DNA from 2 places in the Desulfovibrio piger genome. Region 1 is predicted to be linked to the other one. Evidence: predicted binding sites of a transcription regulator. Region 1 holds the regulator's gene; the other holds the start of a gene.
The links. Region 1 encodes sigma-54, which starts transcription at its own class of promoters, with help from an activator protein. Its sites were predicted from a motif close to CTGGCACGGNNNNTGCTT; they were not measured.

Region 2: a site for sigma-54 is predicted at 1,611-1,628, ahead of hpsG ((2S)-3-sulfopropanediol dehydratase). Genes of this name have one in related genera too.

Annotation. Positions count from the first base shown of each region.
Region 1 is NZ_LT630450.1:284,945-290,871, reverse strand. Features, by position in the region: gene DESPIGER_RS01515 (hypothetical protein) at 1-393, opposite strand, end outside; gene DESPIGER_RS01510 (PTS sugar transporter subunit IIB) at 442-903, opposite strand; gene DESPIGER_RS01505 (PTS sugar transporter subunit IIA) at 909-1,352, opposite strand; gene rapZ (RNase adapter RapZ) at 1,421-2,323, opposite strand; gene hpf (ribosome hibernation-promoting factor, HPF/YfiA family) at 2,365-2,904, opposite strand; gene rpoN (RNA polymerase factor sigma-54) at 2,927-4,357, opposite strand; gene DESPIGER_RS01485 (CTP synthase) at 4,537-5,927, opposite strand, start outside.
Region 2 is NZ_LT630450.1:1,663,262-1,669,188, reverse strand. Features, by position in the region: gene DESPIGER_RS07710 (TRAP transporter large permease subunit) at 1-112, opposite strand, end outside; gene DESPIGER_RS07705 (TRAP transporter substrate-binding protein) at 190-1,188, opposite strand; gene hpsG ((2S)-3-sulfopropanediol dehydratase) at 1,688-4,183, shown strand; gene hpsH ((2S)-3-sulfopropanediol dehydratase activating enzyme) at 4,318-5,259, shown strand; gene DESPIGER_RS07690 (sigma-54 interaction domain-containing protein) at 5,343-5,927, shown strand, end outside.

The sequences.
Region 1 (5,927 bases):
CACGGCCCCCAGGGCCACGGCCCGCCCCGGTGTGCAGCCGTGGCCGGACGATGCCGACGCCGCGACCAGATCCACCAGCGGATTGAGCGCCACCCGCTGGTAACGCTCCGCATAGCTGGCGCCATAGGCCGCGAACACCGCGAACATCAGGGGCGCGAGGAACTGATGGGCCTCCGTCCAGCCCGGAATGACGGACAGGGGAAAAAGCAGCAGGAAGGCCAGGGTCCCGAAGGGCGGGACCACGCTGCCCAGGGCGATGACGTCGAGCCAGAGCAGTTCCACCACGATCCCCAGGGAGAGCGCGGGCTGCCAGCGGCCGGTCAGCCCTCCCAGCAGCAGGGCCCAGAACAGGGGCCTGTCAGCCAGCCTGAAGACAAAGGAGGAGCGGGCCACCCCCGCGAGGACAAAAAAAAAGCGTAGTGCACGCCCAGCCAGAGGGCATCAGAGAAGCTGCTCATAAGCATCCCGGATCTTGTCGGAAGGCACACAGCGAAAATCCAGCTCCACCTGCTGCTGCAGCATGGCCCGCAAATCGTCCCTGTCCTGCGGGGAAAGGGCCACATGCGGAAAAAGCTGGATCTTGCCCGGTGCGTAGTGCAGATTGCCGATATTGAGGGCACGGATGGCGACGCCGCTTTCCAGGGCCCTGCGGGCATCCTGGCAATCGGCAAAGAGCACGAGGCTGCTCTCGCCGCAGCAGGCCAGGGTCTCGGGCAGGGCATCCACCGGCACGAAGTGGACGGCCACCTGTTCCGGCACGGCCAGGGACACGATCTGCTGCTGCAGAAGGTCCGCGGACATGGCGTCATTGGCAACGATCAGGTGCCGGGCGGCCACATAGGGCAGCCAGCCTTCGATGACCTGCCCGTGCACCAGACGATTGTCCACTCTGAACCAGAGCATACGAATCAATCGCCTGTTTTTTCTTTGTTCCGGGAGCGCAGCATGCTGCCGGCCACGACGATGCCCTTGGTACCGGCCTCTCCGGCCAGCCTGGCCAGCTCGGCCAGGGGCTTTTCGCGGCAGGTGAAGACCTTGAGCAGCATGGGCAGGTTGACGCCGGTGACGACTTCCACATGATGGCTCCCCAGCAGGGAGAGGGCCAGGTTGGTGGGGGTGCCGCCGAACATGTCGGTGAGGATGATGACCCCGGCGCCCTTGTCCAGCCGCTGGGCGGCATCATCCAGACGGCGCACGGTCTCGGGCACTTCCTGGGCGATGTCCACGCTGATGGAGGTGCAGTCGCTCAGGGTACCAAGGATGAACTCCGCCGTGCGCAGCATGGCAGAACCATAGTCGGCATGGGCAACGACGATGATGCCGACCTGGGTGGAAGATTGCTGTTCCGACATGACATACCTCGCGCTGGAACTGAAATTTCTGCAAAATGCAGCATGTAATGCCAAGAGTGCCAGCTTTCCTAGCCAAGTTCAAGGTGCCTGTGCTCAAGACTGGCCGGATAATCCGCCTGGCGCAGCATCTGGAACAGGGCCTCGGCCGTGGCCACGGAGCGGTGGCGGCCACCGGTGCAGCCCACGGCTATGGCCACCCGGTAGCGGCCTTCCGCTTCCATCTGCGGCAGCATGAAGCGCACCAGGTCGAAAAGCTTTTTCTCGAATTCCTGCGCTGCCTCGGTGGCAAAGACATAGTCACGGACCGCCTTGTCCTTGCCGCTGAGAGGACGCAATTTCTCTACAAAATAGGGGTTGGGCAGGAAGCGCAGGTCAAAGACGAAATCCGCCTCGCGCGGGACACCATACTTGAAGCCGAACGAGATGACGTTGACACGGATGGCCCGCAGCCTGCCCGGCGTCCTGCTCCAGCGCTTCTGGATGGCACGGCGCAGGTCATGGATGGAAAAACGGCTGGTATCTATGACCAGATCCGCCATCTCGCGCACAGGGGCCAGCCGCGCGCGCTCCTCGCGCAGGGCATCCTCAAGCCCCATGCCCTCGCGTTCCAGCGGGTGCGGCCGGCGGGTCGTGGCGTAACGCCGCATGAGCTCCTGCGGTCCGGCCTCCAGAAAGAGCAGCATGGGCCGGACACCGTGTTCCGCAAGCCGGGCAAGGGCCACGTTGAGCTCTTCCAGAAAATCCTGCTGCCGCATGTCCATGCCCAGGGCCATGCCCCGGAAACGCTCCATGGATTCGCGCCGCATCATGTCCGCCATCTCGGCGGCCAGCCCGGCAGGCAGTCCGTCCACGGTAAAATAGCGCAAGTCCTCAAAGACCTGCAACGCCGTACTCTTACCGGCCCCTGAAAGGCCGGTGACGATGCAGACCTGGACAGGCGTGGCCGCTTCATCGGATGATGTCTGGCTCATGGCACTCTCGAAGGGGCCCCCTTGCGGGGGCCCCGAAGTCTTTACAGGACAGGGTCGATGACGGCATAGCCGCCGATGCGGCGGCGGTACACCACATTGACGCGGTCGGTCTCGGCATTGATGAAGACCAGGAAGTCACTGCCGATGGATTCCAGCTGCATCAGGGCTTCGTCCAGATGCAGGGGCTTGGGCGCAAAGCGCTCGGTGCCCACCACGGCGGGCTCTTCATCGGGATCGGCTTCCAGGTTGTAGGTGAACACGTCCACATTGGCGTTGCGGGCCTGACGGCGCTGTTCCTTGACGCGCGAGACGTGCTTCTTGATCTGGGCCTCGACCTTGTCCACCACAAGGTCGATGGCGGCATACATGTCGGAAGACTGTTCGGAAGCGCTCAGGTGCAGCCCCTCGCCGGCGATGGTCACTTCACAGCGATGCCGGAACTTGTCCACAGTAAGCACAACACCGACTTCCAGTCCGGAAGCCTTGCCAAAAAAGCGCCCCATCTTTTCCATGCGGCGACGGGCATACTTCTTCAGATGATCGGAGGCCTCGAAGTTCTTGAAAGTGAAAGCAATGTTCATAGAACCTCCCGTGGTGCAGGAATCAGAAATGTTCCTTGCGCTTTGAGGATGAGGGGATGTTCAGCGCCGTGCGGTACTTGGCCACCGTGCGCCGTGCGATGTTGACCTTCAACTGTTCCTTGAGCAGCTCGCCGAGCCGCTCATCGCTCAGGGGCGATTTGGGATCTTCAGCAGCGATGAACTTTTTGATCAGGGCCTTGACACTTTCAGAGCCTACCTGACTTCCATCGTCCAGTTCAAGCCCGCTGTTGAAGAAAAATTTGAGCTCGAAGATGCCGTGCGGCGTCGCCACATATTTGTTGGTGGTGATGCGGCTGACCGTGGACTCGTGCATCCCGATATCGTCGGCGATATCCTTGAGGATGAGCGGCGCGAGCTTGGTGACGCCGTCGCGGAAAAAGGGCTGCTGGTGCTTGACGATGCTTTCCACCACTTTATACAGCGTCCGCTGCCGCTGGTACAGACTGCGGATGAGCCAGGAGGCCGAACGTATTTTTTCCGAAACGTAGTCCTTCTCTTTTTCATTACAGGAGGGAACGCCATCACGCAACATGCTGGAGAGCTGCAGATGCGGCAGGCCCTCCTCGTTGAGCAGGATGACGAATTCGTCGCCGACACTGTACACGAAGACGTCGGGGCTCACATAGGTGGGCTCGCTGCTGTCGAAGCTGGCACCGGGCAGGGGCTCCAGGGACTGGATGATGTCCAGGTATTCGCGCAGGCCTTCCATGTCCAGCTTGAACTTGCGCAGCAGGGGCTTGTAGCGGTGGGCCTCCAGGTCTTCCAGATGCGACTGCACCAGTTCCATCAGGATGGGGTCACGGTCATAGCGCAGGTTCTTCAGCTGCACCAGCAGGCATTCGCGGGCATCCCGGGCCGCCACGCCCACCGGATCGAAGAGCTGCACGCGCTCCAGCACCGTCTGCACGGCCTCCGGCGTGGTGGACGCCATCTCGGCGATCTCCTCCACGCTGGCGCGCAGATAGCCCGAAGAACCCAGGTTGCCGATGATGATCTCGCCGATCGCCTTCTGTTCGTCCGTCAGGGTCGAAAGGTGCAGCTGCCAGAGCAGATGCCCTTCCAGCGTGGGCTTGGCCGAATAGCGGGCCTCCAGGGGGGAGATCTCTTCCGCGATCTCCAGCTCCCGGCCCTGCGAGGTACGCGGCGTGCTGGCGAACTCGCCAAGATATTCCTCCCAGTCGGCATTGCGGGACAGATCCGCGTCATAGACTTCGTCCTGGGGCTTCTCATGCCGGGGCTCTTCCTGGTCCTGCTGGGCTACGGGCTCATTGGCCGGGGCCTCTTCCAGGAAAGGATTCTCCAGCAATTCCTGCTGGACGGTCTCCAGAAGTTCGACACGAGAAAGCTGCAACAGCTTGATGGCCTGCTGCAGCTGGGGGGTCATGACCAGCTGCTGCGACAATTTGAGTTGTTGACGAAGTTCCAATGCCATGGGGTGCTATCCTGTCAGTAAAAATTTTCTACTTTTCAAATACCATGCCACATGCTGCACCAATAGGCAAGGGAGGCGGGCTTGCGAGCATAAAAAAGGGAATATTTCAAGTCATTGCATAAAAAAAGGACGCCCCGCGCCGGCGGAGCGTCCTGAACGGCTTTTCGTGCACAAAAGCCCTATTTCCTGTGGTTGTCCTTGGCGGCCTTGATGAATTCACGGAACAGGGGATGCGCCGCCATGGGGCGGGACTTGAATTCGGGGTGGAACTGGCAGCCCAGGAACCAGGGATGGTCGGGCAGCTCCACGATCTCCATCAGGGAGCCGTCGGGAGCGGTACCGCTGAAGACCATGCCCTTCTCTTCCAGCAGATCCTTGAAAGCGTTGTTGAATTCGTAGCGGTGGCGGTGGCGTTCCTCCACCAGCTCCTTGCCGTAGGCCTCAAAGGCGCGGGTACCGGGGATGATCTTGCAGGGGTAGGCGCCCAGACGCATGGTGCCGCCCTTGTCGCTCTCGGCATCGCGCTTTTCCAGGTTCTTGGTGCGGAAGTCGAACCATTCGGTCATCAGGTAGATGACCTTGTGGGCGCTCAGGGGATCGAACTCTTCGGAATTGGCGTCTTCCAGGCCGGCCACATGGCGGGCGAACTCGATGACAGCGCACTGCATGCCCAGACAGATGCCGAAGAAGGGGATGCGGTTTTCGCGGGCATAGCGGATGGCGGCGATCTTGCCCTCCACGCCGCGATAGCCGAAGCCGCCGGGCACCAGGATGCCGTCGCAGCCGGCAAAGGTGGCGGCCACGTTGCTGTCGTCCACGTTCTCGGAATTGACGTAACGCAGGTTCACGGAAACGCGGTTGGCCACACCGCCGTGGATCAGGGCTTCGTGCAGGCTCTTGTAGGCTTCCTTCAGGTCCACATACTTGCCCACGATGGCGATGGTCACGCTGCCCTGGGGATTGGCGCAGTCGTAGACCAGCTTCTTCCAGTCTTCCAGATGGGCGTTACGCGCGGGCAGTCGCAGCATGATGGCCACTTTCTGGTCAAAGCCCTCCTCATAGAAACGCAGGGGCACTTCATAGATGTTGCCCACATCCACGGAGGAGAAGACGGCATCCTGGTCCACGTTGCAGAACAGGGCGATCTTGCGGCGCATCTCCTCGGGGATGCTGTGCTCGCAGCGGCAGAGGATGATGTCGGGCTGGATGCCGATGGAAAGCAGCTCCTTGACGCTGTGCTGGGTGGGCTTGGTCTTGTGCTCACCGGCGGCCTTGAGGTAGGGCACCAGCGTCAGGTGGATGTTCAGGCAGTTGTCACGGCCCAGCTCGGACTTGAGCTGGCGGATGGCCTCCAGGAAAGGCAGGCCCTCGATGTCGCCCACGGTGCCGCCGATCTCGATGATGGCCACGTCAGGGGCATTGTCACCTTCGGCCAGGGAAAGCACGGTATGCTTGATCTCGTCGGTGATGTGGGGGATCACCTGCACGGTGCCGCCCAGGTAGTCGCCCCGGCGTTCCTTGGCGATCACGTGGTTGTAGATGGCGCCGGAAGTGGTGTTGTTCTTGCGCG
Region 2 (5,927 bases), 1.4 Mb from region 1:
GCCAGGTGATGAACAGGATGATGGCGAGCAGGCCCGTCACCATGAAAATTTTTTCAAAATTTTCGTTGAGCCAGGGGAAGAGCCCGCTTTTGCCTTGCACATTTTCACGCATGACGAACCTCGGTGTAAGCGCAAAAGGAGTCCTGCGCGCGGCCTGTGTCCACGCGCAGGAGGGAACGGCTGAAAGGCTTACTTCTGGGTCTCTTCCAGAAGCTGCAGGATGTCGGCCGGCACTTCCCGGGCGAAGGCCTCGTAGGCGGGGCGGGTCCTGGCCTTGAGCTCGGCGCGCTCGGCATCGGTCAGCATGTGGATCGTGATGCCGCGGTCACGGAAGGCCTGCCAGGCCTTTTCTTCCAGCGCCACGCTTTCCTTGCGCTGCCAGTCGCTGGCTTCCCTGGCGGCTTCGCGCAGGATCCCCTGCTGTTCGGGGGTCAGGCTGTCCCACTTCTTCTTGTTCATCAGCAGGACGTGCATGGAGTAGTTGTGCTCGGAGTTGACGGCGTACTTCAGCACTTCGGTGTGCCTGGCGTCGTTGAGCAGGGAGAAGGTGTTGCCTTCGGCGTCCACGGTGCCCTGCTGCAGGGCGGTGTAGGTCTCGCCCCAGGCGATGGGGGCGGGGTTCATGCCCAGTTCGGTGGCCACGGCCACTTCCACGGGGGAGTCGGTGGTACGCACCTTGAGGTTCATCAGGGACGCGGCGTCTGTCAGCGGCTTGCTGGCGGCCACGAAGTTGCGGTAGCCGAATTCGGAGAACATCAGGGTCTCAAGGCCGATCTTGCGGGAAGCCTCGCGCAGGGCGTCGCCCAGCCTGCCTTCGTCCAGGGCCTTGTACAGGGCCTGCTGGTGGGCCGGGGAGGTCACATAGGGCAGGTCGATGGCCATGTACGCCTTGGAGAAGCTGGCCAGGTTGGGGGTGGAGCTGGAGGAAAGGTCCAGGGTACCGGCCTGGGCGGCCTCGGTGGTCACACGGTCACTGCCCAGCTGGCAGTTGGGGAACAGCTGGATGCGGATCTTGCGATGGCTTTTTTCCTCCACCAGCTGCTTGAATTTTTCATAGCCCACGGTGACGTTGTTGCCGGGAGCCATGGGATGACCGAGACGCAGGACCAGCGGACGTTCCGCCAGGGCGGCGGTGCTGAAGCCAAGGATCAGGGCCAGGGCCAGAGCCAGAACAGTACGTTTACGCATGCACACCTCACATGGTTTATGGGGACACAAGACGGTTGCTTGTGCATAATTTCTCAAATCCGCGGATGCGTCTTCTCCGCCGAATCTAGGCGAGCAAAATTTTTTTTTCAACAAGCACCAGTTTTTTTAAGGATTTATCTTTTTATTCTGATAACTGTTCGTGATAAGATGCTGCAAAAGTGCATCATTTGGGGGGATGGAAAATTCAGGAGGGGAGTTTTTTCGATATGTCGGCCACACGGGTGCCTGCGGACGGAAGAAGGCCTTGGGGATGCGACCGGCCATGCCGCCGATGATGCATTTTGGAATCTTCGGCCCCCGAAAAAGCTGTGAAAAAAATTTTTAGGCGCAAAAATGCATCATCCGGGGATGTTTGTGGGGGATGGTGAAAAAATATCTTTTAAATACGGTGTGTTATTGAATTGGCACAGGCATTGCTATTTATTTCGCAAGCGATTCGTCGCGACATAGTCAAACACCCTTCAAGAGGAGAACGGATATGTCCCAGACTGTTTGCGAATGCAGATCCCCCCAGGAACAGCGCCTGCTCGACAAGATCGAAGGCAAGGTCGACCGCTTCCGCGCCACCCATGAGCGCGTGTTCCGCATGCTGGAACGCTTCGACGGCATGAAGCCCCGTATCGACATCGAACGCGCCCTGTACTTCACCCAGTCCATGCAGGTGACCGAAGGGCAGCCCCTGGTGCTGCGCTGGGCCAAGGCCCTGATGCACATCGCCCGGAACATCACCGTGTATGTGCAGGATGACCAGCTGCTGCTGGGCCGCGCCGGCTGCGACGGCCGTTACGGCATCCTGTACCCCGAACTGGACGGTGACTTCCTGGACATGGCCGTGAAGGACCTGCCCACCCGTGCCACCTCGCCTGCCACCATCACCGCTGAGGACGCCAAGCGCGTCATCGAGGAGATCGCCCCCTACTGGAAGGGCAAGACCTACCACGAAGCCCTGGCCGCCGCCCTGCCGCCCGAGATCCACAAGCTGACCTACGACGATCCCAAGGGCCTGATCTCCCGCTTCATCGTCAACGAGACCTCCTCGTTCCGTTCCTCCATCCAGTGGGTGCATGATTACGGCAAGATCCTGAAGCGCGGCTTCAACGACATCAAGCGCGAGGCTGAGGAAAAGCTGGCCGCCCTCGATCCCGCCAGCGCCACGGACATGTGCGAGAAGAAGCCCTTCCTGGATGCCGTGGTGATCGTGTGCGACGCCATCGTGCTGTGGGCCAGGCGCCATGCCGACGAAGCCCGCAAGGTGGCCGAAAAGACCGATGATCCCGTCCGTAAGGCCGAGCTGCTGCGCATGGCCGCCAATGCCGAACGCGTGCCCGGCGAGCCCGCCCGCGACTTCTGGGAAGCCTGCCAGAGCCAGTGGTTCGTGCAGATGTTCTCCCGTATCGAGCAGAAGACCGGCACCACCATCTCCAACGGCCGCATGGACCAGTACCTGTACCCCTACTACCAGCAGGACATCGAGAACGGCAGCCTGGACAACAAGAAGGCCATCGAGCTGCTGGAATGCATGTGGGTGGGCATGGCCGAATTCATCGACATGTACATCTCCCCCTGCGGCGGCGCCTTCAACGAAGGGTATGCCCACTGGGAAGCCGTGACCGTGGGTGGCCAGACCCCCGACGGCCGCGACGCCACCAACGAACTGACCCATCTGATCCTGAAGTCCAAGCGCGAATTCCCGCTGCACTACCCCGACCTGGCCGCCCGCATCCACAGCCGCTCGCCCGAAAGCTACCTGTGGGACGTGGCCGAGACCATCAAGGACGGCTCCGGCTTCCCCAAACTGATCAACGACGAGGAAGTCGTGCCCCTGTACGTGTCCAAGGGGGCCTCCTTTGAAGAAGCCCTGGATTACGCCGTGTCCGGCTGCACCGAGGCCCGCATGCCCAACCGCGACACCTTCACCTCCGGCGGTGCCTACATCAACTTCGCCGCCGCCGTGGAAATGGTGCTGCGCAACGGCCGCATGAAGAAGTACGGCGACATCGTGCTGGGCGAAGAGACCGGCGATCCCCGTGACTTCAAGACCTGGGACGAATTCTGGAACGCCTATGTGAAGCAGCACATGCTGTTCCTGCGCACCGCCTTCACCCAGCAGTACATCGTCAACAACCTGCGTGCCCGGCACTTCGCCCAGCCCATGGGCTCCGCCATGCACGACCTGTGCATGAAGCACTGCATCGACCTGCACCAGACCCACATCCCCGAAGGCATCGACTTCGGTTACTTCGAATACATGGGCCTGGGCACCGTGGTGGACTCCCTGTCCGCCATCAAGAAGCTGGTGTTTGAAGACAAGAAGCTGACCATGGACGAAGTCATCAAGGCCATCGACGCCAACTTCGAAGGCTACGAGGACGTGAAGGCCCTGCTGAAGTCCGCTCCCTGCTACGGCAACAACGATCCCTATGCCGACAGCATCGGCCACGAGATCGACCGCCTTTCCGTGGAGTTCGCCGCCAAGTACAGCCAGAAGGACCTGGGCATGTTCTACAACGTGCGCTATGTGCCCTTCACCTCCCATGTGCCCTTCGGCAAGGTGGTGTCCGCCACCCCCAACGGCCGCGTGGACTGGTTCCCGCTGTCCGATGGTTCCTCCGCTTCCCACGGCGCCGACGTCAACGGGCCTACCGCCGTCCTGCTGTCCAACTACAACACCAAGAACATGGGCATGCGCGACCGCTTCGCCCGCATGCTGAACATCAAGTTCACGCCCAAGTGCGTGGAAGGCGAGCAGGGCACCGAAAAGCTCGTGTCCTTCATCCGCACCTTCTGCGACCTGAAGCTGTGGCATGTGCAGTTCAACGTGGTGAACAAGAGCACCCTGCTGGCCGCCCAGAAGGATCCCCAGAAGTACCGCAACCTGATCGTGCGCATCGCCGGGTACAGCGCCTACTTCGTGGACCTGTCCCCCGACCTGCAGAACGACCTCATCGCCCGTACCGAACACGATACCATCTAGTCCCGGTTGCCGGCGGCGGCCCTGTGCCGCCGCCGGCCTCTGTACCGCCTCCGGCTGCCCTGCGGGGAGGCCGGAGGCCTTGGCGTTTTCCCGCGCCTTCCCTGCCAACCCTCAACCTCTCCGGCGGTGACCCCGTGATCGAAAACAACAACGCGCGCGGCCTCGTTTTCAATATCCAGAAATATTCCGTGCATGATGGTCCCGGCATCCGTACCATCGTCTTCACCAAGGGCTGCGGTCTGCGCTGCCGCTGGTGCAGCAATCCGGAATCCCAGAACCGGGAGCCGGAGCTGGCCTACAACCAAGGCCGCTGCCTGGGGACGGACAAATGCACCCGCTGCTTCAAGGCCTGTCCCAACGGGGCCCTGTCCCGCCGCGAGGACGGCTTCGTGGCCATCGACCGCGGCAAATGCGCGGGCTGCAAGGACATGCCCTGTGCCGAAGCCTGTCCGGCCCAGGGCATCATCGTCTACGGCAAGCCCTATACCGTGGCCGAGGCCCTCAAGGTTGCGCAGGAAGATGCCATGTTTTATGCTCGCTCCGGTGGCGGCATGACCATCTCCGGCGGCGAGCCCCTGCTGCAGAGCGAATTTGCCCTCAACCTGCTGCGCCTGGCCCGTGAACGCCGTGTGAAGACGTGCATCGAGACCTGTGGTCTCGTCCCCACCGATGTGGTGCGCGAGGCGGCCCGGTACCTCAACCATGTGCTGTTCGACATCAAGCATATGGATCCCGAGGTGCACAAAAAGCATACCGGCATGCCCAACGACCTCATCCTGAAGAATTTCCAGACCCTGGTGACGGAGTTCCCCGGCCTGCCCGTCACGGCCCGTACGCCCGTCATCCCCGGGTTCAACGATCATGGTCCGGACATCAAGGCCATCTGTGACTTCCTCAAGCCCTTCGGGCATGTGAAGTACGAGATGCTGCCCTATCACCGTCTGGGCACACAGAAGTACACCTTCCTGGACCGTGTCCCCCCCATGGGTGACGTGACGCTGGACGACAAAAAGTTTGCCGCCCTGCAGAAGATCGCTGCCGCCACCCTGGGGGATCGGGTTATCATCCCCCGTTAGGCCGGGCTTTCGCGCACGCGCAAGGGTCCGTCTTCCGGGGGCGGGCCCTTTTTTTGTCTTTTCTGCCTTTCCAAGGAGCGGCTATGGTCAACTGGCACAAATTCTTCACGTCCATCCTCGACACCATTTCCGACGGCGTCTTCATTTCCGACGCCGTGGGCACCACCCTGTATGTGAACCAGATGTATGCCGATCTGGTGGGGGTGCCCGCGCGGGAGCTGCGGGGCAAGAATGTGCGCGACCTGGTCAGCGAGGGCCTTTTCGACCTGGCCCTGAACCCCGAGGTGGTGCGCACGGGCAAGCCGGCCACCTATATGCAGAAGCTCAAGGACGGCAAGAACGTGGTCATTTCGGGCGCGCCCGTCTTTGACGACAAGGGCCGGGTCTGCCTGGTGGTCACCTTCGTGCGGGACGAGACCCGCCTGGCCGAGCTCAACGAGCAGACCGGCGAACAGCGCAGGCTCATCAAGGAGATCAACGACAAGCTGGCCTTCGTGGCCCAGTCCCAGGGGCGGGACCTGGAACCCGTCTTTGCCAGCAGCGCCATGCAGTCGGTGGCCCTGGAGCTCAAGCGTTACGCCAGCACCGATGCCACGGTGCTCATCATGGGCGAGACCGGCGTGGGCAAGGACGTGTTCGCCCGCCTGACCCACCGCTGGAGCCGCCGC